DNA from 4 places in the Marinomonas mediterranea MMB-1 genome. Region 4 is predicted to be linked to each of the others. Evidence: predicted binding sites of a transcription regulator. Region 4 holds the regulator's gene; each other region holds the start of a gene.
What was found. The regulator sigma-54, encoded in region 4, starts transcription at its own class of promoters, with help from an activator protein. The targets are predictions, from matches to a motif close to TGGCACNNNNNTTGCTNT.
Positions count from the first base shown of each region.

Region 1 (7,658 bases), 1.7 Mb from region 4:
AAATGTTCGACATGGGGGCTTGATGGAAGTAAAGTTGTTTCAGTTTATATTTGTCTCAGTCGTTTTTGCTAAAGATTAGTGTCTGATTTATACAGAAATTGGAAAAGATAAGTTGAGGATTAACTAACGTGTCAATGTTGCTTTCAAATGCAACTAAATCAATCTTGATTTTTAGTAGCGTTACTCTGATTGCATGGCAAACAGGAAAAGTTGTCACAGAAACTCTTATGGGAAGTGATGATCTGTATTTGCCAAGTATTCACGAGCCCAAACGACAGCCTACAGCGGTTTCTATTCCTACCCCGTCTAAGGACATGTTTGGTGTGCTTCCTGTCGTTAAGAAGGAAGTGGTCGAAGATAAGACGATAAAGAAAACAACATTAAGTTTGCTCCTTAAAGGGGTGTTTCCTGCATCTGAAAAACAGAATGGGATGGCAATTATCACGTCCAGAGGGGCAAAAGATAAGCTTTACAGCGTGAATGATGAAATATCTTCTAACGTCCGTTTGAGCGAGGTATTTGATACCTATGTCATTATTGAAAGGTCGGGCATCAAAGAGAAACTTTCTTTTCCCGATGCGACAAATAGCTTGTTTACCGCCAGTTCTAATTCGGATACTTTGCCGATAGCTGAGAACAAGCGTGCTCAGTCGGCAGTTTTGCCCGGTAGTGCTCGATCTGCTTATCAATCTATGTCTGGTGATTTGAAAGAATATGGGAAGTCTACCGCACAAAGAGACCCTTTGATTGAAGACTTAAATCAAATGACGGTGAAAGAGTTGATTGACAGCTATGAGAGTAAGTTTTTAGAGGATCCTAATAGTTTGTTAAGTTCGACAGGGCTTGAAGCAACTGGCAGTTCATACAAAGTGGTCGCAGGAAGTCCGTTGACTCGAGTTGGATTACGGGCAGGCGATGAAATTGTTTCGGTAAATGGTCAATCCGTAGGAAATGTATCTAAAGATTCAGGGTTAGCAAGTGTGATGCGATCTCAAGGGGTTGCACGAATTGAAATGCGTCGAGGATCACGACGTTTTTTTGTAAATTATCCTGTGAGATAGGAAAAGGATCGTATCTGTGATTAATGTAGTAAAAAAGGCGTTACTTGTTTCACTGTTGTGTCCTGTTTTGGCGTTTGCACAAACCTGGAAGGTGAATCTCCAAGACGCGGATATCAATTTATTTATCAGGCAAGTGTCTGAAATTACAGATAAGAGCTTTATCATCGACCCCCGTGTGAAAGGACGCGTAACGGTGATATCAAATGCGGATCTAGATAAAGAGTCTGTGTTTAAGCTTTTCTTGTCTGTTTTGTCAGTTCATGGCTATGCTGCGATTGAGTCCGACGAGGGGATTAAAATATTGCCTCAGAATGTGGCTAAGCAAGGCGGTCTTACATTTGATAAAGATGGTCGAACCGCGGGAGAACTTTTGGTTACGCGGGTTATACCGATAACAAACGCTGTTGCTTCAGAGCTTGTGCCTATTTTACGTCCTCTTATCCCGCAGTACGGTCATTTAGCCGCCGTTAACGAAGTGAATGCATTAATCATTAGTGATCATGCTGCCAACATTCGTGAGCTTGAGGACATTATTTCTCGACTAGACAGTACCGTCGAAGGCCAAATTCGCGTTGTTAGGCTTAAGCATGCGTGGGCTGGTGACTTGATTGAAATGTTAAGTCAGCTTGTTGAAGGCGCGGAAGCGGGTAATGGCCGAAAAAGCTCTGCGTCAAACACCAGTAAAATCATTGCGGATGAGCGCACAAACCGCCTAGTACTTAAGGGGAAAGAAGCAACACTAGATCAGATTGAGGATTTAATTCAGCAGTTGGATCAGCCTTCCGACTCTACGACGAGACTTAAGGTAATTCCTCTTCGTTATGCCGATGCGAAGACGACCGCTGAGCTTATTACAGGGTTACTGAGTGCCGAGAAGACAGCGCAGAGCTCAGATAGACCCGAAAGCTCTTTTGTGCAGGCTGACGAATCCTTAAATGCGCTTGTGGTAAGTGCAGAACCCAATGTCATGGCGGATATCTTAGGGGTTCTGAGTGAGCTGGATATCCCTAGAGCGCAAGTGTTGATCGAAGCCATTATTGTGGAAGTGAAAATGGAAGGCTCTGACGCGCTTGGCTTTCAATGGTTGTTTGGAGACACAAGTGACTCTACAACGCCTGTGTTGGGAACCAACTTTAGCTCTGCTGGGTCGAGCTTGACCGACATTGCTACCTCGGTTGTTGCAGGAACGCCAACGTTATCAAATGGCATAACGGTTGGAGCGGCGTCGTTTAATAGTGATGGTGATTTGAATATGGCAGGCATACTTCAAGCCATCGAAAGTAATTCTAATTCGAACTTATTGTCTACACCAAAGATCATGACACTCGACAACCAAAAGTCGAAGATTCTGGTGGGCGAAACGCGTCCGTTTCAAACAGGCGGTTATTCCGATTCTAGTAGTAGTGCGTTTGTCACTACTTCACGCGAAGACATCGGTCTAACCTTGGAAGTGACTCCGCATATTAATGCGGACAATGAAGTTAAAATGGAAGTAAATCAAATTGTTGAAGCAGCTTCTCCCGAAGCGAGCTCTTTAGGTACGATTACCACGAAACGAGAAATTGAAACGACGGTCATTGCTGGCAATCGTAAGACCATTGTTCTAGGTGGTTTAATTGAAGACAATGTTGTCGAAGTGGAACAAAAAGTACCGCTATTAGGTGATATTCCTATTTTGGGAGCGCTGTTTAGAAGCAAATCATATGAAAATAACAAGAAAAACTTGTTGGTTTTCATTAGACCTACTATTTTGCGAAGTGCCGTTGAGGCGGAAGATATGGCGCAATCAAAGTACAAATCGTTTAGGTCAATTGAATTGCAGATGCCGATCGAGGCAACACGCGCAGATTCGTTAGACGGCTTGTTTAATAACCCGTTAGTTCAATAGTTTATTGACTCAAAATCTATTGAATAGAGTTGTTTTAAATAGAGTTGCTTAAGTAGAAATAGAAAGGTGTTTGCTACTACCTCAAACAGTATGCAGACCAAAGTGATAAACATACGCCGGAATAGAGGGACAGAGAAATGAAATTAAAATTTTTAGGGTTAGGTGTTTTGGCGCTTGCGGTTGCAGCGTGTAGTTCCACAGATAAAAAAGAAGAATCAGTGGCTCCTGTTGTCGCGTGTATGTTTGCTGATGGTTCAAGCCAGCCTGCTCCTGAATGGGTGTGCGGAGCGCCAATTGACGGCATTAGTTTGTCTGCGGTTGGTTACAGTGAAAAGTCGGCCGCGGGTTATAATTATATGAAGCAAATGGCTGCAACTTCTGCTCGTGTTGAGCTCGCACAAGTATTGAGTGTTGATGTGCAAAACATGGTTAAGCAGTATGTTGAAACCACTGGTGCGGGCGACACTGAAACGGTCGATCGAGTGAATTCAGTTGTCACAAAACAAGTAACGGAGCAAACATTGATAGGTTCTCAAGTTGTCCGCCAAATGCCGACTCCGTCAGGTGGCTTGGTGGTTGCAGTAGGCCTAGATCCAGAGCAAGCAGGCTCTTTATCTGAATCTATCTTGCGTACGTCGATGAAAAACAATGCAGCCTTGTTCCAAAAGCTTCAAGCTGAGAAAAGTTTTGATGAGCTAGCAGCTGAGATTGCCAAACGTCAAAATTAATTCATAACTATTACGTTATAAGTCGTTTCTTAGTTAATAAATATGGTCTACATATATTAAAAGCCTTGAGGGATTTCCCCAAGGCTTTTTTATTGCCGCTTTTTGCCACTCTTGTCGTTTTGTTTGTTGCCGCTTTGGCCGTTAAAACACTGGGGAACCTTATATATAACGGTGTTTTCGAATTGGCACTCAAATTGCTTTATGTTGTGAGGTATAAGGTGGAATATTTTCAATAGCCTATAATTGGCTGATCAGAGTGAATTTGAGGGTAGTATGGCGATCACTTTTCAACAAGCTTTTGCAGGGCATGACGAAACATTAAAGTTTCGCAGTGCGCGCGCGTCTGTTTTAGCGAATAACATCGCAAACGCGGATACCCCTCATTACAAAGCAAGAGACATTACCTTTGATTCAATGTTGCAAAGTGAAGTGAAATGCTTGGACCTTGCGGGTAACGATGATCAACATATTGATGGTTCAAGTACATTTGGCTCTGATGATGCTCTCCTGTATCGCAACCCAAGTCAGCCGTCGTTGGACGGAAATACAGTGGATATGCAAAGAGAACAGGCGGAGTTTGCTCAAAACACCTTGCAGTTTGATACGAGTTTCTTATTTTTAGATAGAAAAGTTAGCGGCATGAGAAAAGCGCTGACAGGAGGGCAATAATAATGTCATTAAATAATATTTTTGCGATCTCCGGCTCGGCAATGAGTGCTCAGACCATTCGCTTGAATACGGTTGCGAGTAATATTGCCAATGTTGATAGTGTGGCAAGCTCTGTGGATGAAACCTACCGTGCAAGAAAGCCTGTTTTTGCTGAGATGATGGAAGAATCCATGCGTGAACGCGGCTGGCGTGATGTTTCTGACGATGACTTGCAGTCCGGCGTGGGCGTGCAAGTTGCAGGTATCGTTGAGTCTGATGCGCCACTGCAGCCAAGGTACGAACCTGACCACCCTATGTCTAATGAGGAAGGGTACGTTTTTTACCCGAATGTAAATCCTGTTGAAGAAATGGCCGATATGATGTCTGCATCTCGTTCTTTTCAAACAAACGTCGAAGTAATGAATTCTGCCAAAAGCATGATGCAAAAAATGCTGAGTCTTGGGCAGTCTTAGGAGATAAAAAATGGCTGATACTAGCGCAACAACAGGTCTGAATTCATTAATTGCTCAATATGGCACCGATTCAGCTAAAATTAAAGCAGGTGTGGCAACTGATTCGAGTTCGTCTACGTCGTCAAGTGATTCGCTTGCGGACAAAAATGTTTTTATGGAGCTGTATATAGCGCAGCTTAAAAACCAGGATCCTACTGCACCTCAAGAAACGGGTGATATGGTGTCTCAAATGGCGGAGTTTAGTTCGCTTGAGCAGTTAACAGATATGTCGTCCACTATGACGTCTATGTCTGAGGCTCTCGTCTCTAGTCAGGCATTGACTGCATCTACGTTAGTTGGAAAATCAGTGTATGTTGATCAAGACACGATTTCATATGATGGTAGTACAGATGCCTATATTAAAGCGACTATTCCTTCGGATTCCAGCGCGACTACCGTCACTATTACTGACTCTGATGGAAATGTTGTTAGAACAGATAGTCTTGATTCTGATGGTAAGTATACGTGGGATGGTGAAGATGATTCAGGAGAGGCTGTTGCAGCTGGTGATTATAGCGTCTCTGTAACGTCTAGTGAAACATCCGGTGAGGTAACTCAATTAACCTCGCAGGTGGCAAGTCGAATTAATGGTGTTAGCTTAAATGGTACAGACGGCACTTCGTTGAATATCAACGGCTACGGCACACTAAAATTAACAGATACTATCGATATTATCGGTTAAGCGGAGAATTCTCATGGGTTTTAACACAGCACTTTCAGGTATCAAGGCATCCGCAGATTATTTGGGCGTCACAGGTAACAATATTGCGAACGCTGATACGACTGGCTTTAAAAAGTCTCGTATTGAATTTGGTGACTTGTACAATACAAATGTTATTGGCTCGGGCAGCAGTAATACCATTGGTAGTGGTGTCAGTGTGAATAACGTTGCGCAAGATTTTTCTGCGGGTAATTACAACGATACTGGCAATAACCTCGACGTTGCTATTGATGGTAGTGGCTTTTTTGTAGTGGATCAAGGAGGTGTACAGACATACACTCGGGCAGGTGATTTTAAGTTAGATGAAGAGGGTAACCTCGTTACTAACGACGGTGGTTTTGTACAGGGTTATAACTCTGTGAATGGTTCGATTGGTGGTACACTAGAAAACCTTAAAGTACCTACTGAACGTATTGCCCCTCAGGCTACGACGAGTGTTGAAATTCAGGCAAATTTAAACTCCAGTGCTGAAGATGTTCCACCTTATATTTCTCAATCATTTGATCCGTCTGACACGGATACATATACCTACGCACAAACTGTAACAGATTCTGCTAATAATGTTGTAACGCTTTATTATGCAAAGTCAGAGACACCAAATACTTACCAAGTTTATATGACGGTCAACGGTGAGCTGCAGGATGACAGTGGCAATGCCTTTTTGGGTGACTATTTTGTTACTTTCGATGATGCTGATGGTAGCTTGACTAACACGGCTTACTCTGCTGTTTATAGTGGTACAACAGAACCTACTGTTGGTGATATTCCCACAGTGGCGCCCATTACGCCTACGACAATACCTCTGAATTATGCGGATGCGACTGCGACGGTTAATAATACCCCACTTGGCGACATCAACCTTGGTGCTGGGCTTGATCCGAGTGCAGGGGAGTTGACTACGTCAGAAGGTCACGCTCGTGAAAGCTTTGATCCACAAGATGCGAACACTTACACCTATAATAATACGAACACAATCTATGATTCATTGGGTGAGGCGCATACTGTCGGTTATTATTTTATAAAGCAGGGTGAGGATAATACGTGGGAAGTTAAGGTGACCGTTGATGGTGAAACGACGGATGCGAATGGAAATCTTTACTTGCCAGAAGACACTATTGTTAAGTTTGATTCAAGTGGTAACTTAACAGGGACATTTACGGGATATGAGCCTTATACCACCCCGGTGCCAGCAACGGATTTAACTATCACAGGTTGGGATCCAACGAATTTGACTGGCGAGTTAGAAATTAGCTTTGATGATTCCACTCAATACGCTATTACGAGCACAGATACTTTTTCACAAGATGGTTTTGCAGCGGGTGAATTGCAAGGCGTTAGCTTTGATGAAGATGGATTCTTAGTTGCGACCTATACAAACCAACAAACAGCGACGTTGGGGCAGATTGCGCTAGCGACCTTTGATAATACGGATGGTTTGAATCCATCGGGTGATACTGGTTGGGTGGCAAGTTCCAGCTCTGGAGCGGCAAATATCGGCAAGGCAAATACCGGTACTTTGGGTAGCATTAAAGGTGGCTCTTTAGAAGAGTCAAATGTGGATCTGACCTCTGAACTTGTTGCCTTGATAGAAGCTCAAAGAAACTATCAAGCGAACTCGAAGACGTTAGAGACTGAAAATACGGTTACTCAAACGATAATTAACCTTCGTTAAGCGTTTACGGGTTAAAGACAGACACAAAAAAGCCGACGAAAGTCGGTTTTTTTGTGTCTGTCTTATTTTTAAAAGGTTTTTAGAGGTTGTGGTGAGCTTCTTTAGTTGATGATCTGAAAGTGGCATGAAATTTGATTGCATTAAGTAATTGTAATATTAATTCGATTTATTTTTTGTTGATTGGAGTCAGTAATGGATAGAGCCTTGTATTTGGCCATGAGTGGCGGCACTCAAGTGATGAATGCACAGGGTATTCATGCCAACAACTTAGCCAATGTCGCGACAACCGGTTTTCGAGCTGATTTTGAGCAAGCTCGTTCCATGCAAGTCAATGGCGATTATTACCCCTCGCGTGTCTATGCCATGACTGAAAACCCTGGCACTCGAATGGAAAGAGGGGTGATGATTGAAACTGGGCGAGATATGGA
Region 1 covers NC_015276.1:3,694,562-3,702,219, reverse strand. Annotated here, with positions in the region: gene MARME_RS16955 (type II secretion system protein N) at 135-1,061, shown strand; gene gspD (type II secretion system secretin GspD) at 1,078-2,949, shown strand; gene MARME_RS16945 (LPP20 family lipoprotein) at 3,087-3,677, shown strand; gene flgB (flagellar basal body rod protein FlgB) at 3,951-4,346, shown strand; gene flgC (flagellar basal body rod protein FlgC) at 4,349-4,798, shown strand; gene MARME_RS16930 (flagellar hook assembly protein FlgD) at 4,809-5,519, shown strand; gene MARME_RS16925 (flagellar hook protein FlgE) at 5,533-7,230, shown strand; gene flgF (flagellar basal-body rod protein FlgF) at 7,423-7,658, shown strand, end outside.
Region 1: the regulator sigma-54 is predicted to act here: its motif matches at 3,861-3,878, upstream of flgB (flagellar basal body rod protein FlgB).

Region 2 (7,658 bases), 730 kb from region 4:
CAGCCATCCTTGTAAATCACCAGGTGAAAGTACTTTCCACCGCTTAGCAAACATGGGCAAAAAGTGAGTTGCAAACCGCATTTGCTGCGGTGTGACATCCACATTTGCCGTGCCTGAAATGGCCAGAGTGTAGCCGCCATCGCCGCGCTTAGTCACAGATATTTGGGACGTATGCATCGCATCTGGAATGCTCATTGCGCCTGGCATAACAGATAGAATCGAGGAGCGGACAGCCGATTGTGGGAAGCGAATTCCCAGTTGTTTACAGAAAGAAGACGCCCATGCGCCGCCCGCCATAATGACCTGATTTGTCTTTATGACGCCTTTTTCGGTAATCACGCCTGTTACTTTACCGGCTTCTGTTTCGACGCCTCGTGCAGCGCAGAACTGATGTATATGACAGTTGTATTTTTCACTGGCACCTTGTGCAATTAACGGTGCCGCCTTGGCTGGGTCAGCGATGCCATCTGATGGCGAAAATACGCCACCTTGCCAAGGTTTGTTGGTTGCTTTTCCGCGTGAATTGGCTTCTTGTGAGGTGAGCATATGGGTAATGACGCCTTCGCCTTTAGCGAAGTCCCGCCAGCGACTCCAGCTGTCGAGTTCGGCTTCATTGTCTGATAAATACAATAGCCCACAACGACGGAAGCCTAAATCCTGATCAATGTCTTTGGCGATTTCTTCCCAAAGATCCAAACTCTTTGTCGCAAGCGGGAGCTCTCGTGCGTCGCGATTCTGTTGGCGACACCATCCCCAATTTCGACTTGATTGTTCTGCACCAATTCGACCTTTTTCAAGCAACGCGACTTTCATACCTTCTCTTGCAAGAAAATAAGCGGTGCAGACACCAATAATACCGCCGCCAATGACAACGGCATCTGCTTGTTCTGTCCATTCTTCTGAGGAAGCAATGCTGAGTAACGGTGCTGGCATTAATGTTCTCCTCTTTCAATTGTTTCCTGAAGTTTGCCTAACCGTACCACTGTGACACCAGGTTTTAGTTGACGTAATGACGGCATCACAAGCACGCAGTTAGAATAAGGAGTCGAGATAGGGAAACCATCTTGTTCTGCGATGATGATGCCTTTTTCTGCAAAGGTTTCTAAACCGAAATAGTCATTTTTAAATTCGAAGTTCATACTGGTTGCGACAACAGGCTCTGTCACTTCAACCACTTTTTGATGGGACGCCTCTAACGGCTTGACCCAGTGTTCAGGAAGATCTGATTGCTCTATGATATTGAAAGACATTAAGAAACGAGCGGAGGAATCCCGTGCGACATCAACGGAAACGGCTTCCCAGTGTTGACCGCATTCAACAAGCAGTGCATTTTTGGGACTGTCCGAACGGCCAAAATCGGCATAATCGCGCAAGCGGCAGCCTTCTGGATGACCTTCATCTTGAATAACCCATTCCGGCACTTGTTGTGATATCGCAAACTCGAGCCCTTTTTGAGTGGGGCCACATACACCAAGTGGTGCACAGCGTTCGTGCATAGAATGTATGTCTAATAGATAGTCGACATCATCAATGACGGGGCGAAGCTCGCGAGCACGACGCAGTTCGGATGAATCGAGCGCCTCGTTATCTAATATTTCTTGTGTCCATACTCTATTTAAATCTTGATCGACGTAGCGTGATGAGTCTGGGTTACTAGGATCAAATTTTAAATACGCGTCGACGTTTGCAAATGCGAGTGTGAGTTTTCCTTTACGTGGTCGTACGTTGAGTTCAAGTAGCTCTTTGACCGCAATCGCACCACATACTTCGTTACCATGAGTGATCGCGTTGATCATGACATGTTGGCCGGGCTCTTTGCTATCAAAATGATATAAATAGGGAATGCCGATGTTCCCTTGTGCAAATTGAGAAATATCTGGAAATTCGACCTCAATCGGATAGCTCGGAAATTGTCGTGCGGTGGTCATGATAGTGTTCGTCTCCAATGGTACGTGTCTACAGATCTTGTGAAGTGAATCTCAAAAAAACAGGACAGAAAGTGTGTTGTTTTAATCACTATTCTAAGAATAAGGTGCGGTTAGATGGTGTGTTTTTCGCAAGGAAGACAACGTAAACAGGCGTTTTTAATCGATAAACCAGCAGCTTATGCCGTTGTCGATGTATGTTTACGTTTTGGGCTGTCCGTCTCTATAGAACGGGTCATTCATTTGGCTCGAATAGGTTTTCGATTGGGTAGTATTGCTTAACAACAGGAGACTTAATCACGATGTAACTAAAGTACTTATCAATGAAGGTGTTCTGATCTAGAAGCTCTTCCATAATGGTTTGGTAGTGAACGACATTCCTTGTTAGAAAAACCAGTTGATAATCAAACCCACCGCTCACCAAGTGACATTCTTGAACCTCATCAATCTTTCTTATACAGGCTTCGAACTGCGCAAAATGATCTGGACGATGGTCTGTTAAGGTAATTTGAGTAAATACACGCTGAACGGTGCCCAGCTTTTCAAGTTCAATATGAGCACCATAATTTGAAATATAGCCTGCTTTTTCGAGGCGTTTAACTCGAGTTAAACAAGGGCTAGGAGAAAGGCCTACCACATCGGCTAGATTAACATTTGAGATCCGACCATTTTTTTGTAAGTGGCTTAGGATACGTACATCAATACGATCTAGTTTTGGTGAACCGACCATAAAAAACTCCTTTCTACTAAGGGAAGCTGCGAATAAATCTCTTGAGCTTCAGTGTTATCCACGCTTTGTCATCTGTGGATTTGTCCGCAGCTTCCCAAGAGAGATGCGGACTTTTTCTAATACCTATTGACGCTTCGATAGTAGCAGGAAGTTGCATGATCGTCATCCGTCGCTCTTCAATCTTTTTTGGTATTCGAGCGTTGAATACGTGCAGCGTTTGCTCTTTTCAGAGGGCCGTACGCACCAACGCAAAAAAGCCTTTAAGATGAATGTGTTAACTGATAGCCGCTTGTACGTCTGGATCTGCTAATACCTCATCCAACGTTTTTTTCACTCGCTCAAAAAGTATCGCAAAATCTTCTTCTCGATAACAAAGTGCGGGCGCAAAACCAAGGATCCCGTCTGCGAAACTTCTAAAAATGACTCTGTTTTTGTAGGCTGCATCGGAGATTTTCTCCGGTAACTTAAGGCTTGGGTCAAATTGAGCTTTGGTTTGTTTATCGCACACCAGTTCTAGTGCACCTAGAAGACCACGGCTACGAGCATCGCCTACCAGAGGATGATCTAACAGAGCTTGCAAACCTTGCTCAAAGAAAGGCGCTACTTTTTGAGCGTTTTCAAGAAGTCCGCCTTCCTCATACAAACGAATCACCTCAAGGGCAATCGCCGCGCTGACTGGATGAGCGGAATACGTAAAGCCGTGTCCAACGGGAGCGCTATTTGACTCGCTACCAGCAATCGTTTGATAGACGTGATCGCTCATCATCACTGCGCCCATTGGCGCGTAGCCAGCGGTGAGGCCTTTTGCCACCGTCATTAAGTCTGGCTGAACGTCTTCCGCTTCACTTGCGAACATGGTGCCTGTTCGACCAAAACCAGTAATAACTTCGTCGACAACAAACAAAATACCCAGCTCATTACAGCATTCTTGCATCGCTTTTAACCAACCCTTTGGTGGGACGATAACGCCGCCTGAGCCAATAATGGGTTCACAGAAAAAAGCAGCAACGTTGTCGACACCAATTTCGTCGACTTTACTCTTTAAAGCCGCAACAGATTCTGTGATAACGGCATCTGCGTCATCGCCATGTGCTAAGCGGTAAGAATAAGGGCAAGCTATCTTATGCTGGTTTGGAAGGGGTAAATCAAAGTTGTTATGGAAAACAGGCAGTGCGGTAAGACCAGCGCCCTGTGACGAAGAACCGTGGTAACCTCGTTCGATGCTGATAAACTGCTTTTTAGTCGGCTTTCCGAGAGAATTAAAATAGTGAACAATAAATCGAATCGCTGAGTCTACGGCATCTGATCCGCCCATGCTAAAGAATACGTGCTGTAGAGAGCTTGGTGTGATTTCAACTAACTTAGCAGCCAGTTTGATCGCTGGTTCGGATGCAAAGTGAAAGTAACCTGTTGCGTAGGGCAGTGTTCGCATTTGTTCTTGTGCCGCTTCGACAATACTTTCATGGCCGTAGCCTGTGTTGACACACCACAAGCCAGAAAACGCATCTAATAATGTATTTCCCTCTATGTCAGTCAGGTAAGCGCCGTCTCCTGATTTAATAATGGTTGCGCCTCGTTTTTCGTGAGCATGGTAATTTATGACAGGGTGAATATAGTATCGTTTGTCTAATTCGATTAGATCGTCTTGCATAGAAGGTAGCCTGCTACATGAGTGAAAAATTATTCAAAATAGTAGCGTGGGAAGGGCGGCGGATGATGTCGGCAGAGTAGAGGGAACATCAAGAAAATGGCGAATTTTGACTAGGGACGAAATATTATTCCGTTTCGGTTATTTTGTCTCTAGGCGTTTCGTTTCTAGTCCTTTCGTTTCTAGTCTATTCGTTTCTAGTGAGTCTGTATCCAGCCATTTCATGATGCATGCAAGAGTATGAGTTATGAGTTGCGGCTATTTATCGCCAGAGTCATGAATAATGACAGACAGCAATTTTATGGGAACCTCTTCTAATACTTCTGGGCCGTGAGGGATATCCGAGTTAAAGGACAGTGAGTCGCCAGGAGACATTTCGTAAAGGTGATTACCGTGACGGTATTGCAAACGACCTTCTAATAAATGGATAAATTCGTGCCCGGGGTGAGAGAAGGTCGGAAACACTTCGCTTGCATCGTCCATCGCAATCAAAAAGGGTTCGTAGACCTGTTTTTCACCACGATTATAGCTGAGTAGCTGATAGGTGTGGCCTTTCTCCGTTCCTCTACGGACAACTTCCATTCCTTGACCTGCTTTCGTCAGTTGAGCGCCGCCTTCTGGACGATCATAGTCTGCGAACAATTGAGAGATAGACAGGCCGATCGCGTCGCAAAGTCGATTCAAGGTATCTAAACTCGTGGAGACTTGCGCATTTTCAATTTTACTCACCATCCCTTGGCTTAAATGAGCGATTTTAGCGACATCGGCGATTTTAAGGTCAAGCGACATTCTTCGCTTCTTTACCTGTAGTGCAATGTAACTTTCAAGTTTCAATTTAGGAGAACTTGTTCTTTTTTCACTTATTTCGCCCTCATTCAGTGCGCGCGCATGACGAGACGGTGCATTTTTGTCCATGTTTTGAGCCTTTTAGAGCGTATTGACGCGCTTTTTAATACGTCGCAACGATCAGTATTTGAGTAATTTAGAAATTACAGCATAAAAATCAGATTCTTACACCATTGGGAATAAAAAATTACTATAAGTAAAAATTTGGCAGATTTTTTGCTTTCCTAATAATAAATAAATATTCCTGTTAGGAATTTAAATTTTATAGTAGGTTTGAATAAAACAATATTCATAACGTCATACATATCAGGAGAATCGTGATGCAACCAGATACCGTTAAAAGCTTTATCGAAGAAAATAAGGTCAAGTATGTTCTAGCTCAGTTTGTTGATATTCATGGTGTTGCTAAAACAAAATCTGTACCTGCAACCAAAATCTTTGATGTTGTTGAGGCGGGCGCGGGTTTTGCTGGTTTTGCTACCAATGGCTTAGGTTTGGAGCCACACGGTCCTGATTTTATGGCGCGCGGTGACCTTTCTACATTGAGTATTGTGCCTTGGCAGCCGGGTTATGCGCGCATTGCATGTGATGGCTATGTGAACAATGAACCTCACCCATATTGTTCACGTGTTGTTTTGAAGAACCAGCTGTCTCGTTTATCAGAAAAAGGCTGGTCACTCATGACAGGGTTAGAGCCAGAGTTCTACCTGTTTAAGCGAGGTGAAAACGGTGCTTTGTTGCCGGTTGATGATACGGACAATTTGGCGAAACCTTGTTATGACTATAAAGGCTTATCTCGATCTCGCGAGTTCTTAGAGCGCTTGGTTGAGTCCCTTCAAGCCGTCGACTTTGATGTCTATCAAATTGACCACGAAGATGCGAACGGTCAGTTCGAAATTAACTACACCTATGGCGATGCGCTGGAATCTGCGGATCGTTTTACTTTTGTTCGTATGGCTGCGGGTGAAATCGCTAATGATATGGACATGATCTGCTCCTTTATGCCTAAACCTGCGGCGGACAAAACAGGAAATGGCATGCATTTCCATCTTTCTATTACGGATGAATCTGGCAAAAACTTATTCTCTGACGATTCAGATGCCCACGGTATGGGATTGTCAAAAATGGCGTACCACTTTACAGCAGGCATTTTGGCGCACGCTAAGGCGATTTGTGCGTTTGCAGCGCCAACGGTTAACTCCTATAAGCGATTGGTTGTCGGAGGAAACGATTCAGGTGCTACTTGGGCGCCTGCGTATATATGTTACGGCGACAACAACCGCTCTGCGTTAGTGCGTGTTCCCTATGGGCGTCTTGAATTCCGTCTGCCTGATTCTGGTTGTAACCCATATCTTGTACACGCGGCATTAATTGCGGCAGGCATGGATGGTATTGAGCGACAGTTGGAGCCAGGTGATCCGACCAACATCAACCTTTATGCCTTGTCTTTAGAGGAGATCGTAGCGAAGAGCATCGACATTCTTCCTCAGAATCTAAACGAAGCGCTTGACGCATTGGAAGAAGATTCAATCTTCATCGAACACATGGGTGAGGAAATTGTGTCTGAGTTTATCAAGGTTAAGCGTCAAGAATGGAATGAGTACTCACGTCATGTATCTGACTGGGAAACGGCTCGTTACGCAGAATTTTTCTAACGATATCAAATAACTGAATACGTAAATTTTAGAGGTTTAATTATGTGTGGAATTGTCGGCCTTTATTTAAAAAACGACGCACTAGAAAACAAGCTGGGTGAACTGTTTGAACCCATGCTGATCTCAATGACCGATCGCGGCCCCGACAGTGCTGGCTTCGCTATTTATGGTGATGAAGTCCAAGAAGGGTGGTTGAAGCTAACACTACGACATCATGAAGAAGGTTTCGATTGGTCTACGTTAACCGATCAAATAGCGACAGCATTGCAATGCGAAGCAGATTGGATGAGTAATGCGAATGTGGCAGTACTAAAGGTTAAAGCCGACGAAGCGGCCGTGCGAGAGTGGTTGAGTGCACATTATAGTGAGGTTCTGATTTTAAGTGCAGGCGCTTCAATCGAGATCCTAAAAGAAGTGGGTTTACCTGAAAATATTTCGTCAAAATTCAGCCTAAGCGGCATGGAAGGGTCGCACATCATTGGGCATACGCGAATGGCAACAGAGTCTGCTGTCACGATGGAAGGCAGTCATCCATTTTCGACGGGATCGGATTTATGTCTCGTGCATAACGGCTCACTGTCAAATCATAACCGTCTACGTGAAAACCTAAAACGCGAGGGTATTACGTTCGAGACGGAAAACGACTCAGAAGTGGCAGCTGGCTACTTAACATGGCGTTTGAACGAAGGGGACTCCTTAAAAGAAGCATTAGAAAGTGCCCTTAACGACTTAGATGGCTTTTTCACCTTCACTATAGGTACAAAAAATGGCTTTGCAGTAATGCGTGATCCGATTGCCTGCAAACCCGCGGTACTTGCTGAGACCGATGACTATGTCGCGATGGCATCAGAATA
Region 2 covers NC_015276.1:2,693,219-2,700,876, reverse strand. Annotated here, with positions in the region: gene MARME_RS12325 (NAD(P)/FAD-dependent oxidoreductase) at 1-933, opposite strand, end outside; gene MARME_RS12320 (M14 family metallopeptidase) at 933-1,928, opposite strand; gene MARME_RS12315 (Lrp/AsnC family transcriptional regulator) at 2,161-2,655, opposite strand; gene MARME_RS22300 (hypothetical protein) at 2,672-2,821, opposite strand; gene MARME_RS12310 (aspartate aminotransferase family protein) at 2,930-4,306, opposite strand; gene MARME_RS12305 (helix-turn-helix domain-containing protein) at 4,562-5,218, opposite strand; gene glnT (type III glutamate--ammonia ligase) at 5,470-6,804, shown strand; gene MARME_RS12295 (class II glutamine amidotransferase) at 6,847-7,658, shown strand, end outside.
Region 2: the regulator sigma-54 is predicted to act here: its motif matches at 5,355-5,372, upstream of glnT (type III glutamate--ammonia ligase).

Region 3 (7,658 bases), 1.9 Mb from region 4:
TTCCAGACGAATACCATAGTCAATTTCACTCGCTAATCGCGAATTAAGTTCGACCAAAAAGTCGACGATACGTTTGCTTTTTCGATCAACCGTCGATAGCCATTTATCGAGTTCAGGACAACTTTCACTGATCTTCAAATAAGGCGAAAGCTCTTCTTTCAAGGCACTGTCATAGGCGAAAGGAAACTCTTCCGCGTATTCTTCAATGAAGAAGTCGAATGGGTTAATGACCGTCATATCGGCGATCACTTCCACTTCAAAACTCAAAGAAGTGGTTTTCTCTGGGAATACTAAACGCGCTTGATAGTTGCCAAACGGGTCCTGTTGCCAGTTTACAAAATGTTCATCTGGCCCAATTTTTAACGAATAACCATGTATATGTGTGCGTGAATGCGGCGCAGGGCGAAGGCGCAAAGTATGAGGAAATACCTCGACCGGCCGATCAAACTCATAGTTTGTTTTGTGTTGTATGGCGACACGAATGGTCATGCAGCGTCTCCTTGACGAAAGTAAAACCAGTTTTCCGTAATTTGATGATTAAGCTCGATAATAGCCACTTGAATGTCATTTAAGTGCTCGCGATAGTCTTGGTTGAGCTCCTCTGACGATTCAACGGCGTTGGTTTCTTCGAGCAGTTTATCTATGTTTGCAGCAATCAGCCCAGAACGAGGCAGCGTCGAAGCGGCTTCTCGAATTTGAGTCATGCAATACTTTTGGCTACGAGGAAAATAGTCGTCCATCATCAAGAAAGACACCGCTTTCGCGCCGTTGACCGTCGAGCGAACCGTTCTACGGTAATTCAGCAGGGCACTTTGCGATTTCAGAACTTTCGTCCAGATCACCTGACCTAACTTAATCACTTCATCTTCTTCGGATAACAACATCTGAGAGACAGCCGCATCAAGAATACGCGTATTCATATCGGCACGCTCAATGTAACGTCCCATTATCATAAAATGCCAGCCGGCATCGCGACACATGGTTGCAGCCAACAAACCCACGACCTTCTGACACCCTTCGATGATGGTATTTAAGAACGCGTGACGCTCAGATCGATTAATGCCTTGTTTAATATTCTGACGGGCGAATAAATCCAACTCGTTTACAAGTTCCCACATTTCTTGGGGCAATACATCCCGTGTGGTTCGGATATTCTCTCGTACCATTTTCAGCGAACTCAGCATCGAGCTGGAATTGGTGTCGTCTGAAAGTAAGAACTTGACGACATTTCGCTCATCTTTGTTTTTATAGCGCTGTTCGAACGCTTCAGTACCACTGTTGATCGTAATCAGGTTATACCAAGAGATTTCAACCTCTCTTGGCAAGTCAAACAACAGCTCATCGTAGACACTGACTAAGCGAGCAGTATTTTCTACTCGCTCAAGGTAGCGAGCGCTCCAGTACAGTCTTTCAGCCACTCTTGATAACATACTACTCTCCTTTCGCCTCAGTACCTTTTGTATCAACGATCCAAGTATCTTTACTACCACCCCCTTGTGACGAATTGACGACAAGCGAGCCTTTTTTCATTGCCACTCGAGTCAGTCCACCTGTGGTGACATACGTATCTTTACTTTGCAGAATAAACGGACGCAAATCCAAATGACGTGGATCAATCTCACCTTTGTCCGTAAGGATAGGGGCAGTAGACAATTTTAACGTCGGTTGAGCTATATAGTTTCTGGGGTTTTCTTTAATTAACTTCGCAAACGTTTGCTGCTCTTTCTTTGTTGAGTGAGGGCCAACCAACATGCCATAGCCGCCCGATTCATTCGCGGGTTTTACCACGAGCTTATCTAAATGCGCTAACACAAACTCTCGATCTTCTTCTTTCTCACACAGGTAAGTTTCGACATTTTTTAAGATCGGTTCTTCGTCTAAATAATAACGAATCAAGGCAGGAACGTACGCGTACACGACTTTATCGTCGGCAACACCTGCGCCAGGAGCGTTCGCAAGCGCAACGTTACCAGCTCGCCATGCGCGCATTAAACCGGGCACGCCAAGCACAGAATCAGGCTCAAACGCTTCGGGATCGATAAACAAATCATCGATTCGACGATAGATAACATCCACACGCTCTGGCCCATAAATGGTTTTCATATAGACGCAATCATCTTCATCGACAAAGAGGTCACTACCCTCAACCAATTCCGCTCCCATTTGCTGCGCTAAAAACGCATGTTCAAAATACGCTGAGTTATAGATACCGGGCGTTAAAACCACGATTTCAGGCTGAGCAACTTGGCGAGGAGACAATGCCGCTAACGTCTCAAATAATTGCGCGGGGTAAGAGTCGAGCGGAAGAATACGGTCATTCTCGAACAACTCTGGAAGAACACGCTTGGTCAACGCACGGTTCTCCAACATATAGGACACACCAGAAGGCACACGTAGATTATCTTCTAAAACATAAAATTCGCCATCCGCATCACGCACCAAGTCGGTGCCACAAATGTGAGCCCACACACCAAATGCAGGCGATACACCTACGCATTCAGGGCGGAAGTTTTTAGAATCTTTGATAATGTGTTCAGGAATGACGCCATCTTTAATGCAGTTTTGATCGTGGTAGAGGTCGTCTATGAATTGGTTTAGTGCGGTGAGTCGTTGTTTGAGGCCGGCTTCGGCGATTTTCCAGTCTGTTGCGTCTATGGTTCGAGGGATAATGTCAAATGGCCAGGATCGGTCTATGTTCCCTTCGTCGGTATAAACAGTAAAGCTGATCCCCATTTCCTGAATCGTTGCTTCTGCTGTTTGTCGCCTTTTATCTAGTTCTTCGGGAGGGAGGGATTCGAGGTAGTGCAGAAGTTGTCTTGCAGGAGGCCGTGGCGCGCCCTCATGATCAATAAGTTCATCAAAAAAAGGGGCAGACCGGTAGTCTTGACTAAGTTTTTCCATATAAGTTTTCCTCACAAAAGGTCTAGGAGGTCGCAGCGCATTATCTTTGTTGTAATTACCATTGCATGCGTCAGGCAAAGCTGGCGAGCCGTCTGTTCAATAACGTACTCAATCCCTGTTTACCTAAAGTGCACCATTCGTGACCTTTTGTACAGTATTGATTGCGGACTTTAACAACAAATCACTTAATCGAGATCAATAGATAGATCAAGCAAGTATACTGTTAATCACCCTGATGTGGTTGCAAAGGTCAGGCCAATAATGAATGATGAGAAGCAACGCGGAGTAAGAAATGATCGACGTTCACTTTCACCGCTAATTTACCGTCAAAAACCTCAAACGAAACAAATTGTTTATTTTTTATAAAATGGATACAGATAAAAATGAAACGACCTCTTATCTCAACCGCTGCAGGTATTAGCAGCGTCCTACTCAGTTCTCTGTCCTTCGCCGGCCCAATGGACACTTTCAGAATGAATGCCCCTGCGGATACCGTGCTGTACTACGAAGGAGACCTTGTTGCTAATACAGCGGGGCTTTCTAGCCTCAACACGTCCGAAGCGGATACACAGCAAGCACTTCAACAAGTATTTTCGAACCCTAATGCCAGTGAATTTCTCACGCAGCTTATATCCGACATAACACGGTTTAGCCAAGGCGAAGACCCAACATTGCTTAATGTGTATGGTTTCAGTACTGAGGACTCTGCGGCGTTTTATTTCGATGGCGGACTGCCCATTTTTCAGGCTTCCTCACGTAACCCTCAAACGTTTGTCGAGCAGGTCACTGCCGTCGCAAAAGCACAGCAATTTGAAGCCACTCGCGAAATGTGGAAGGGTGCGGAAGTATTCACATGGCCACTGACAATCGACGAATTTGAGGGCGAGTCGCCTTATTTGGCCATCTCGACAAACCAGAACACAGTTTCCCTCGGCTTATTCTTTAAAAGCGACACCTTAGAGAAAAAACGTTTGCGATTGGGCTTGGTAAAGGAATCTATGTCCATTAACAAGACAAATAAAATGGATACCTTGATTGCTAACTTTAAGCTAAAAGGTACTGGCGTTGGTTTTGTCGACCTCGAACAAATGGCATTAATGGCCACAAGATCCAAAAATCATTCTGGCAGTCAGGACTTACAGAATCTTGGACTGAAAGCGACACCCAAGGCTTGTAGCGCAGATATTCAAATGTTCGCTCAAAGTGCGCCTATTATCGTCAGTAGCTTTCACTCAAAAACAGCCGCAGACGGAGCCTTTGAAGCGCACTATAAAACGATATGGGAAATAAAAAGCGACGCCATTAAATCGAACCTACAACAGCTTAATGGACACCTTTCTGCAACGACGCTAAAAAACAGCGATACACTAGCAAGCTTAGGCTTGGGAATTAATGTGAATACTCTCACGCCAGTACTCACAAACTTCTGGTCACAATTTCAAAATCTAGAATTAAGCTGTCCTGAACTAAAACAATTGCAAACCGACTTAAAGAGCCAGCATCCGTCTCAATTGGCCATGTTTGCGGGTCTAGCACATGGTGTAACAGGGCTCTCAGTTGACCTGTTTGATTTTGATTACTCTCCGTCAAGAGGGCTAACAAGTTTAGATGGTATTGTGTCCGTGTTTGCGGAAAATCCTGCCAACCTTGCCGCCATCGCAGCAAACATTGCACCCGTAAAAGGACTGCCTTTACCACAAGATGGAACGCCAGCAGATCTCGACATCCCCGATGTACCCGCTTCTATCAATGTTAAAGGCCGTGTGAAAGGCAAGGCACTTATGGTCTACGCTGGCCCTAACGCGGCAACACTTTCAGAAGAAAAAAGCCAAGAAATTCTGAATAAGAAAGGGCTGTTGGGGCTTGCGATCGACTACGCTGACACCGTCAATTTAATTGATAATATGCTCGGAATGAATGGCAACCCAGGCCAGCCTACCGTAGACACTTGCATCGCCGTTCATCAAGAGTTACAACAGATCAGCAACCAAAATGTGAAATCAACCACCGAGGTTACCTTTAATAATTACGGTGTCGAGATCGATATGATGGCATCCGCTCGTCCCTCAACCGAAGAAGTCCAACTAGCAGGTTCTTACCAAGTAGACACTATGGGAGACGATTGCCGCTGGAGCACGTATGGATACGAAACCATAAATGCCGATGGGACAGGCTCTTATAATGTAATTGATGATTCTGACTCGAACTGTGACCTATTTAACGTTAAATACGAGTGGCAGCAACAGGGCGACAAGTTCATTGTGGTTGAGAAAGAAGTGCTTGGTCGAGAGAGTTGTGATGCAGAACTTCAAATGCAAGAACCCAGCAGCTACCAATGCGAGCTATTAGCGACTGGAAACAGCGGTTTTGAATGTTTATTAGACGAAGAAAACCTTTATCGTTATCGCGTGCGATAACTTACGTTTCCCCAAGATACAAAAAGCTGGCTTAAGCCAGCTTTTTTCGTTTATTACCGCGCGTTTTTTAAAAATCGAGCTATTTTGAAACCGATCTAAGTTGGGTTATTTAACCAATCTTGAAACTCTGGTTTCTCCAATAATGCCTTGTATAAAGGCGTTCTAGAGAGTGTGTTCTTAGTAATAAGACGACCAAATCGCTTTCTTAGCACTCGCAACGCATCCCATGCCATATCCAGCTCATTCCGGCGGGCAAGCTCTGCGGCCAGAGTCCAGTATGCTGGTTGGTATTCAGGGTCGACGGACAATGCCTGATAAGCGCTATTGAGCGCGTTATCAAACTGTTTTATACGCAGCTCTTGCTCGGACCGATACTGATATATAGCAGCATCGCCATATTCGTTTTTCAGTACCTTATCAACGATTTTGACAGATAAGTGCGGATCCGAACTAGAATGGTATGCAGCAAGCCATAATACATCGCTAAGAGGCTGTCTTTGGAGATCGAGGAAACTTAGCCGTTTTTTATACTCGTTATCATCTTTTGTATTCGTTAATAACGTACTGACTTCCAGTAATTGCAAAAATTGCACTTCTCGCCCTTCGGTGTAGAGCTCATCAAAAAAGGTCTTGATCTCTTTTGCATTGGATTTTTTCAGTATTTTCGGCAATTTATTCCAATTTGTGCTCGTCGCTTTACGGCTTTTCCCTTTCTTAGAAGCCTCTGAAAGCATCGCGATTCTGGTAAGACGGGTACTTTCTGGCATCACCGACAACCACCTCCTAAAGTCGATAATGCGATAGTCCCCTTTGTAATTTTTACGGTAATACACTTCCAAATAGTCGAGTCGATTCCTGTTTAGGCGATACAATAATTTAGAATGCTCAACATCCTTATGCACCAGTGTAATTTGCTTGTAATGGTTACGCAGATCACTTAACTGATTAATAAGAAGGGATTGAATATACTTCGCAGGTGTATCCCCTTGTAGAGCCTCAAGAGAAAAGGTATTCGCCTGATATGAACGCTTCCCTCGATAAAGAAAAAGCGACATATCAACTCTATTCACCAAGCTTCTCCCATTGCCCCTAATAAGCTCGAGTTCAACATCATTGGCAAACTCAAGCAAGGCCTTAGAAGGAAACTTTGATACAAAAGTCTGTTCCGACTCACTAGCAACGTCTTGTTCTGATGATGACGCTCCTGATTTCGTTTGATTAGAGGCGCACCCAGATAAGCCCACTGTAGCCAGAACAAATAACCCTATGATAAAAGAGCATTTTTTCGCAATTAACGTCATTACGAACCTTCCTTAGTATAAATGAGCTGCTGAAGATCACTAATAAAATCGGCAAAGATACCATTGTCAGCTTGTTGTTCTGCCGCCCAGTAAGCATGCTCTGTATTATCATTAATCATTTCATAGAATTTTAAATAGGATTTCATATCCTTGGCTTGCAGTTCATCGCTTTTAATCATGAGCTCATGACGAATGGTAAGCGTTCGATTAAACCAGTCTTCCTCTTTCATAAACCACAACTGATCGGTTGTTTTTTCAACGCGTTTCGAATCAATGTTCATCGCTCCTTTATTAGGAGTGACATAGTCAATTTGATGACTAAGTTTTACAGGGCCTTGCAGCCACAAGGGTCCCTTTCTTCTGGTCACTTCTGGTTTCTTGATATACCCGTAAAGACCATAAGCATAAAGCGTGTAATACTTCCTGCCATCTTCCTCTGAGAAAAAGTCATGGATCAGGTAATGCTCTTCTACGTCGAATTGATTTTTGGCTTTATGGTCTTTAAATGTCATATCCTGAGTTTTTTCAATGCCAGGAAAAAAGCCACTTAGATAATTGATGTAATCCGACTCCAATGCTTCCAAGCGACTTGTTGCAACTCGGCGGCGCATTTGATCTGCACGCGTGCCCGTGTAAGTTGTTATCACCGTGTACTCGACCGGAGCTTCTGTACTCAAAACACTAAACCGATTTCTCGTTTCCACCACAGGGATTTGACTGTCTTTTAAGCCAACCGTTACTAAGGATTTTTTCTCTGGATGTCCTAGAATTAAGGCCTTGCCATAATCGTAATACCCCAGAGTTTCCAATGTGCCTTCTTGAAAACTGCGAGTAGGGTCTAACCAATACGCCTGTCCATCAAGTTCAACATACGTAATGACATGATCAAATACCCCAGGAGAAGGCGCATACAGATCCACACCGCTTCCTTTATCCCAGGAAACCAACGCTGGATAGGCTGTGATATTTAGTTTCTTTAGCAAACTGACCAGTAACTGTGTCTTGTCTTTACAGTCGCCATATCGGTGTTGAATAACTT
Region 3 covers NC_015276.1:51,505-59,162, reverse strand. Annotated here, with positions in the region: gene MARME_RS00270 (transglutaminase family protein) at 1-489, opposite strand, end outside; gene MARME_RS00265 (alpha-E domain-containing protein) at 486-1,430, opposite strand; gene MARME_RS00260 (circularly permuted type 2 ATP-grasp protein) at 1,432-2,901, opposite strand; gene MARME_RS00255 (hypothetical protein) at 3,285-5,318, shown strand; gene MARME_RS00250 (tetratricopeptide repeat protein) at 5,414-6,619, opposite strand; gene MARME_RS00245 (DUF3857 domain-containing transglutaminase family protein) at 6,619-7,658, opposite strand, start outside.
Region 3: the regulator sigma-54 is predicted to act here: its motif matches at 3,142-3,159, upstream of MARME_RS00260 (circularly permuted type 2 ATP-grasp protein).

Region 4 (7,658 bases):
GTTGATCAGCTTCCGCCCTTTTTGAGGGTGTTGGGGATATTTAATATTGATACGTTGGCTAGGCGCTTGACGTTTGATTTTTCAGATCTCTATGCTCCAGGTTTACCTTTCGACTCTTTCAAAGGGTTGTTGACCTTAAATAATGGGCAGTTAAAAACCACGGAGCCAGTTACAGTGAGCGCGCCAACCGCTGAAATTGAGCTAAATGGCAGTGCTAATTTAATTGATGAAACGTTAGATGAGAGATTGACTATTACACTTCCAATTTCAAGCACATTGCCCATCGCTGGTTTTTTACTTGCGACACCTCAAATAGCTGGGCTGCTTTTTATTACGGATAAGCTTATAGGTAAGCAGATATCTAAAGTAACAAGTGTTCAGTATTCGATCGTGGGGCCATTTTCTGATCCCAATGTTGAACCTGTCAAATTCAAACCAAATTGATCGAGGTATAAGTGATGCGTATTGCCGGAATTCAAATGACCAGCACTGCAAATATAGCCTCCAATTTAGAGTATGTTAAAGCAGCAGTAGCAAAAGTTGCGCAGCAAGGTGCGGATCTTGTCGTGTTACCTGAAAATGTTCTGTTGTTCTCTGGTCGGAAGCTTAAAGTGGTTGCTGATGAAGAGCTCGAATTAGGGTTGTTGAGCAGCATCTCTGGTTTAGCGAAGCAATATAGTTTGCCTATTTTAATTGGCTCTCATCCCAAGGCTACGAGATATGACGGCTCCCAAATGCCAAGAGGCAGGGTTCGTCAATCGAGTATTTTATTTGATGACACTGGGGTGCAGTGTGCGCGGTATGACAAAATACATCTGTTCGATGCCGCAGTATCGGATAAAGCGGGTCAATATCGAGAGTCTGATTATATAGAGCCTGGCGATTTAACTTCGGTCGTTGTGAATATTGCTGGAGTGCAGGTGGGCTTATCTATATGTTATGACCTGAGGTTTCCTGAGCTTTTTCGTGAATTGGCTCAAAAAGGTGCTGAGTTGATTGTTGTTCCGGCTGCATTCACTTATCAGACGGGTAAGGCGCATTGGCAAGCGTTATTGCGTGCTAGGGCAATTGAAAATCAGTGCTATATTTTAGGTTTAAATCAATGTGGCTGGCATACTGAAACACGTCAAACCTATGGTCATTCGCAATTGATTGATCCTTGGGGTGAGGTTGTTAGTGAGCTAGGAGAAGAGCCTGGTGAGCTGTTAGAGGTGCTTGATTTAGATGTTTTGAAGGTAGTTAGAGAAAAAATGCCATGTTTGCTTCATAGGCGTATTTAGCGTGTTTCTTTTGTGTAGTGTTTGATGTAGTGGTCTGAAAGTGCAGGTAAAATAGATTAAATACACCTTGAAATGCGTTTTGTGCTGATTCTAGGTGTATTTAAATCTAGTGGCTAGTAATCTATAGATTGAGCTTCTTCTCTTGTATCTCGCGTAATAGTTTGAAAAGCTTTTTCTTACTGGTTGTTTTGTTGCCTTGTTCCGCTTCTTTTTGAGATTGTCTTATAAGTTGACGAAATTGCTGGATGTCGACATCAGGGTTTTCTTCAATGTATTTTTTGAATACTTCTTGACTACTATCTGCATTAATCAATTGATCTCGTGTTGCTTCAAGTTGATGAAATAGCTTGTTATGCAGTGCTGAGGTGGTATCAAAAAGATCAACTCGATGTTGAATCGCTTCATGATCCTCGCTGCGCATCACTTTACCAATATATTGAAGATGGCGGCGTTGCGCTTCTCTCTGTTTGATTCGGTCTGCCTCATCCAGTGCGTCTCGCATGGTTTCGGACATGGGGACTTTTGCTCTTTGTGATTTGCTCAGAGCGACCAGTTGCTTACCGAGGTCCTGAAGCGCTTCCATTTCTCGCTTGATCTGAGTTTTGCTCTTATAGTTTTCGTCGTCAAACTCGTCGTATTGTTCAAATTCTGTCATTGTATTTACACTAAAAATAAAGTTGCTAAACCTAAGAATGATAAGAAGCCGACGACATCGGTCACTGTTGTAAGAATTACGCTTCCCGCAAGTGCTGGGTCAACGCCTAGTTTCTTTAGAATGACGGGGAGCATGGTTCCCGTGATGGCGGCAAATAATAGATTGATAATGATTGCTGCGGCAATGATATAGGCTATCTGGAGATTGTCAAACCAAAGAGCTGTCATTGCTGCGATAACGGTTGCCCATAATATCCCGTTGAGGGCTCCGACCACAATCTCTCGATTGAGTAGCCACCCTGTATTGGTTGCACCGATTTGATTTAGGGCGATTCCTCGAATAACCAAAGTCAAAACCTGTGAACCAGCGATTCCGCCCATGCTGGCTACTATTGGCATTAGAATGGCGAGCGCTACGATTTGATCTAACGTGTCCTGAAACAGTCCTATAACGTAAGAAGCAATGAAAGCGGTGACTAAATTGACTCCGAGCCATACAGCGCGTCGCCGAGTTGTTTTTAAAATGGGAGCGAACGTGTCTTCGTCATCCTCTAAACCTGCCATCGATAGCATAGAGTGCTCAGCTTCGTCTCGAATGACATCAACGACATCATCGATTGTAATTCGTCCCAATAGTTTTTTTGTCTCTGGATCAATCACTGGCGCTGAGACCAAGTCTAATTTTTCGAAAAGCTGAGCTACTTCGCTGGCAGGCATGTCCGAAGTGATTGTGGTCGTTTCCGTTTCCATTATTTCGCGAACAGTAGAAGAGGTGTCTGCGACTAATAGTTTTGTGAGAGGTAAGGTGCCTAGAAATTTGTCCGATCGACTGACGATTAATAGATTATCAGTCATGTCAGGCAGTTCTTGGTGTCGTCGTAAAAAACGAAAAACGATATCGACCGTTATATTGGGTCGGATCGTAATGGTGTCCGTGTTCATGAGTCCGCCTGCGGAGTCTTCAGAATAACTCAGCAGGGTTTCTACACGGGCGCGATTTTGCGCTGTCATTGACGCGAGAACTTCTTTTACAAGAGTCTCAGGTAAATGTTGAAGAATATTGGTTAAATCGTCGTGCTCAAACTGTTCAGATACGGCAACAAGTCGTTCCGTATCCATTGTTTTCATGAACTGAGCACTGATGTCTTCACTTAAATATTGAAGAACCTCACCTTCGTTCTTATCGTCGATTAGGTCCCAAAGCAGCTTACGTTCTTTTGGTGGAGAAGATTCTAGAAGTCTTGCTACATCCTGAGCGGGTAGAGCACCATTGAGCAAATACCGGATTTGCATCGTTGTTCCAGACTCAAGTGATTCATTTACTGTCTGGAGGTGTTCTTGAGTGGTTTGCTCAGTCATGTAGTGGGCTTACTCCGCTTCGCCGAATCGATTAGCAATGACCTCGACGATTGCGTCCATAGCGTCTATTTCATCATCGCCGTTCGCCTTTATTTTTAAATCTGTTCCTTTACTAGCCGCCAGCATCATCATAGCCATGATGCTTTTTCCGTCTACGTTTCGACCATCTTTTTCGATGGTAATATCGCACGAAAAGCGAGTCGTTGTTTCAACCAGTTTACTGGCTGCCCGAGCATGTAAGCCTAGTTTGTTTACAATAGTGACGGTCTTTTCCTGCATGGCAGTCGCCCTTATACTTGTTGTAGAAATGAGGTTATCAATTCTTCGTTTGTTGTAGTATCACGTAGTCTCTTTAATTTATCTGGAGATTGTGCCATTTCTGCAATTTGAGATAACGTCTTAAGATGTCCCTCGCATTCGTTAGGAGGGGCTATCAGTGCAAATATTAAATCAACGGGTTGTCTGTCTATTGAGTCGTAATCAATGGGTTTTTCTAGAGACATAACAACAAGGGCAGCATGATTTGCTTGTTCAAATCTACAGTGCGGAATTGCTATTCCGGCTCCGACGCCAGTACTGCCGAGCTTCTCTCTTGCTAAAAGCGCATCGTAGACTGCTTCTGACTCACAATGCAGCCTCGCCCCAATAGCCTCGGCTAAAAATTCCAGAACTCTTTTTTTGCTGGCAATTGGTTGATTAGCAAAAACCAGCTCACTATTGACTAATTTTTCTAAAGACATTGTTGATATGACCTACCTTAAATAAGGCGCTTTCGTTCATTGGAAGGAGGGATGTTCATCGCCTCGCGATATTTTGCGACGGTACGTCTCGCAACTTGTATTCCTTGCTCGGCAAGTATCGTAGCTAGCTTATTGTCACTAAGAGGCTTTTTAGCCGGTTCTTCTGCAATAAGCTTTTTAATCATGGCACGAATAGCCGTTGAGGAGCATTCTCCGCCAGAGCTTGTATTAACATGACTCGAAAAGAAATATTTGAGCTCAAAGATACCTTTAGGAGTATGCATGTATTTTTGAGTTGTGACACGAGATATTGTTGATTCATGCATTCCGACTTCTTCTGCCACGTTATGGAGTACCATCGGTTTCATTGCCTCTTCGCCATACTCGAAGAATTCGATCTGCCTATTTACGATACAGCTGGCGACCTTTAGTAGGGTTTCATTTCTACTTTGAAGGCTTTTTATAAACCACTTGGCTTCCTGTAGCGAGGTCTTTATGTAGTTTACGTCTTCCGAAGACGCTGACTTGTTTGCCATTGCTGAATAGGTTTCGTTGATCTTTACTGGTGGTAGCGCATCATTGTTTAGTTCAACTTGCCAAATACCATTTTTCTTTTTTACTGAAACATCAGGAATAACATAGTCAGTGTCTGAGGTGTCAATTGTCGAGCCGGGTTTTGGGTTTAGTTGTTGTATAAGCGCGATAACGTCTTTAAGCGCCTCTTCCTTTAAGCGTGTTTTCCTACATAGCTGGGCAAAGTCGCGATTCCCGAGAAGTGGTAAATAGTTATCGATAACGTTATGGGCGGGTTTAAACAATTGGTGATTGTGAAAGCCTTCCAGTTGGACTAATAGACATTCTCTTAGGTCTTGCGACGCAACGCCAACGGGGTCAAATCGTTGGACGCGATGTTGGACAGCGACAACTTCATCGAGCTCTAAGTCTTCAAGTTCAGAGGCAAGGGATTCAAAGACTTCTTGCACGCTGATCGATAGGTAGCCATCGGGTTGAACGCATTCAATTAAAGCATATGCAATTTCAATGTCTCTATCAGAAATATGAGTAAGGTTTAGTTGCCATATTAGATGGTCTTGTATATTTTCGGATTCAGAATTTCTACTGTCTAAGTCGAAATCACCATCAAATAAAGGTGCGTCAGAGGCCGCTGCTGTATTTTGATACGTGTCGTCCCAACTACTGTCGATAGAGAGTTCTTCAGGGATACTTTCCGTCCATTCAGACTCTACTCTTGCTTCTTCTGAGTTAGTGTCGCTCTCTGCTTTTTTTTCGGTTTGATTGCTGGATTCTGATGACGCTGCAGCTGCACTCTCGTCTTCATCTAGTTCAAGAAGTGGGTTAGATTCCAGAAAATCGTGTATTTCCTGTTGCAGGTCAATAGTTGAGAGTTGAAGTAAGCGTATCGCTTGCTGCAACTGTGGAGTCATAGTTAACTGCTGACCGATTTTTAGCTGTAATGACTGCTTCATGGAGCAACTCTTCTTTTATGGAACGCGTTATGCATATTACTCCCTTTTTATTTGAAAAATAAGAGCTTAAAGCTTGAAGTCGTCGCCTAGGTAGACTTTTTTTACTTGTTCATTGTTAATAACGTCATCTGCATTTCCTGAGGCGATGATGTGTCCATTTCCTACAATGTAAGCCTTGTCGCAAATGTCTAGCGTTTCTCTAACATTGTGGTCGGTAATTAAAACACCAATGCCGCTGTCTGTGAGGTGTTTTATGATTTGCTTAATGTCGCCGACCGATATAGGGTCGACACCAGCAAAAGGTTCATCAAGTAAAATGAATTTAGGGTTCATTGCCAGTGCGCGTGCGATTTCTACCCTTCGTCGCTCTCCACCCGAGAGAGCCATGCCTAAATTCTTTCTAATATGAGTAACATGAAATTCTTCAAGCAATTTTTCTAGTAAGTCGCTTCGTTCTTGTTTAGTCAGTGTTTTTCTAGTTTCTATAATGGCTGCAATGTTGTCTTCAACAGACATTTTTCTAAAGATAGATGCTTCTTGAGGGAGATAGCCAATGCCTTTTTGCGCGCGCGCGTGCATCGCATCCTTAGTTACATCCAGGCCATCGATGAATATTCCTCCAGCATCATTTGCTACCATGCCAACAATCATATAGAAACAGGTCGTTTTGCCCGCGCCGTTTGGACCTAACAGGCCAACTGCTTGTCCAGATTCGACGGACAGTGACACATCGAGCACAACTTTTCGTTTTTTGTACGCCTTAGCGAGATGTTTGGCTTCCAATATTGCCATTATTCACTCTTCTCTTGAGCTGGTTGCAAAGTCATTTTTACTCGTCCATTGCCTCTGTTTTCTGCGGTAAAGGTTTCATTTTTCATCATATAGAGGATGAAATCCGCATCTATTTCATCTAACCCTCGCTTTAAATAGCCTTTGCCATTAATTTCTAAGCGTCCATCTGTAATGTAGTCGATCTGATCTCCGCGACTTGTTACTCTGTTTCCGGCCTCGTCTAATTGCTGCGTGAATCTCGCTGGTGTGCCAGTGGCCTGTAAAGAGCTAAAAGTGTTGGTGGCTGGGTCGGTAAACACCTTTAGAAAGTCTGCTTTTATTTCGATCGTGCCTTGTTTTATTAGAACGTCGCCTTTGTAGGTGGCTTCGCCCGCTTTCTGATCGTAAAATGCTTCATCCGCTTGGATTTCAAGAGGTTGGCTAGTGTCGCTTTCTAAAGCGTAGTTTGAGCTAGCACTTAAACAAGCGCTTACTGTTAGAAACAAGGTGACCTTATTGATTTTGAGTAGCTTGTTCATAATGTCCAGATACGTTTCCTTTAAATTGAGCAGTTTCAAGGTCTACGAATGAGCGAATGGTGTCCGCTTTTGTTATGCCTTGCTGTGTAATGAGTTCCGCATTTCCAAGGCTGATCAGCGACTTGTCGACATCATTGTAGTGAATTGAATCTGCATTTAAGCGGTTGGATGTTGTTGTGCTGTCTTTTCGGGTTACGAATGCATTGGAGGTTAGTAATATATCTTTGTTGGCGTCATTTAGTTTTCCAAAGTCTGCCTCAGCGTACCAAGCGATATCATTTGTAACCGTTTCTATTTTTGGTGATATTGCTTCTGTTTGTTTGTTTGAGTTGAAATGACTCAATTTTGATGTCTTGATCGTCTGTTCCAACTTTCCATCAATGGTATATTCTCTTGACGTGACATTTTCTAAAAAATAGTCAGGGGAGTCGGAAAGTTCGTCTGTTGAGACGAGTGTCAGAGTCGGCGACGCCCCATACCAAAAGAATGCCGTTGCAGACGCCGCTATTGCTAAAAGAATAAGGAGCTTTTTTGCCCAGTCTTTAGACGAAAGTATATTCATAATTAATTAGCTATATGCAATTAGAGTATATAAGTAGATTGCATAGCTGCCCAACAAGGGGAAGCCAATCCAGCGAGGAACTTCTTTAGATCTAGTGCGAGAGTATACAAGGACAAGAAGTGTTAATGTAAGGGTAAGTCCTAAAACCCACCAATAATCGCGATTTAACACCTCTTCGTTTAGCAATCCTGGGGCTAGGATCGCTGGCATTGGTAATACGGTTGCCAAATTGAATAGGTTTGATCCTAATACATTGCCAATGGCAA
Region 4 covers NC_015276.1:1,964,561-1,972,218, forward strand. Annotated here, with positions in the region: gene MARME_RS08925 (YhdP family phospholipid transporter) at 1-444, shown strand, start outside; gene MARME_RS08930 (carbon-nitrogen hydrolase family protein) at 459-1,280, shown strand; gene yjgA (ribosome biogenesis factor YjgA) at 1,402-1,935, opposite strand; gene mgtE (magnesium transporter) at 1,941-3,293, opposite strand; gene MARME_RS08945 (HPr family phosphocarrier protein) at 3,303-3,572, opposite strand; gene MARME_RS08950 (PTS sugar transporter subunit IIA) at 3,584-4,033, opposite strand; gene MARME_RS08955 (RNA polymerase factor sigma-54) at 4,051-5,520, opposite strand; gene lptB (LPS export ABC transporter ATP-binding protein) at 5,587-6,312, opposite strand; gene lptA (lipopolysaccharide transport periplasmic protein LptA) at 6,312-6,830, opposite strand; gene lptC (LPS export ABC transporter periplasmic protein LptC) at 6,805-7,392, opposite strand; gene MARME_RS08975 (calcium/sodium antiporter) at 7,399-7,658, opposite strand, start outside.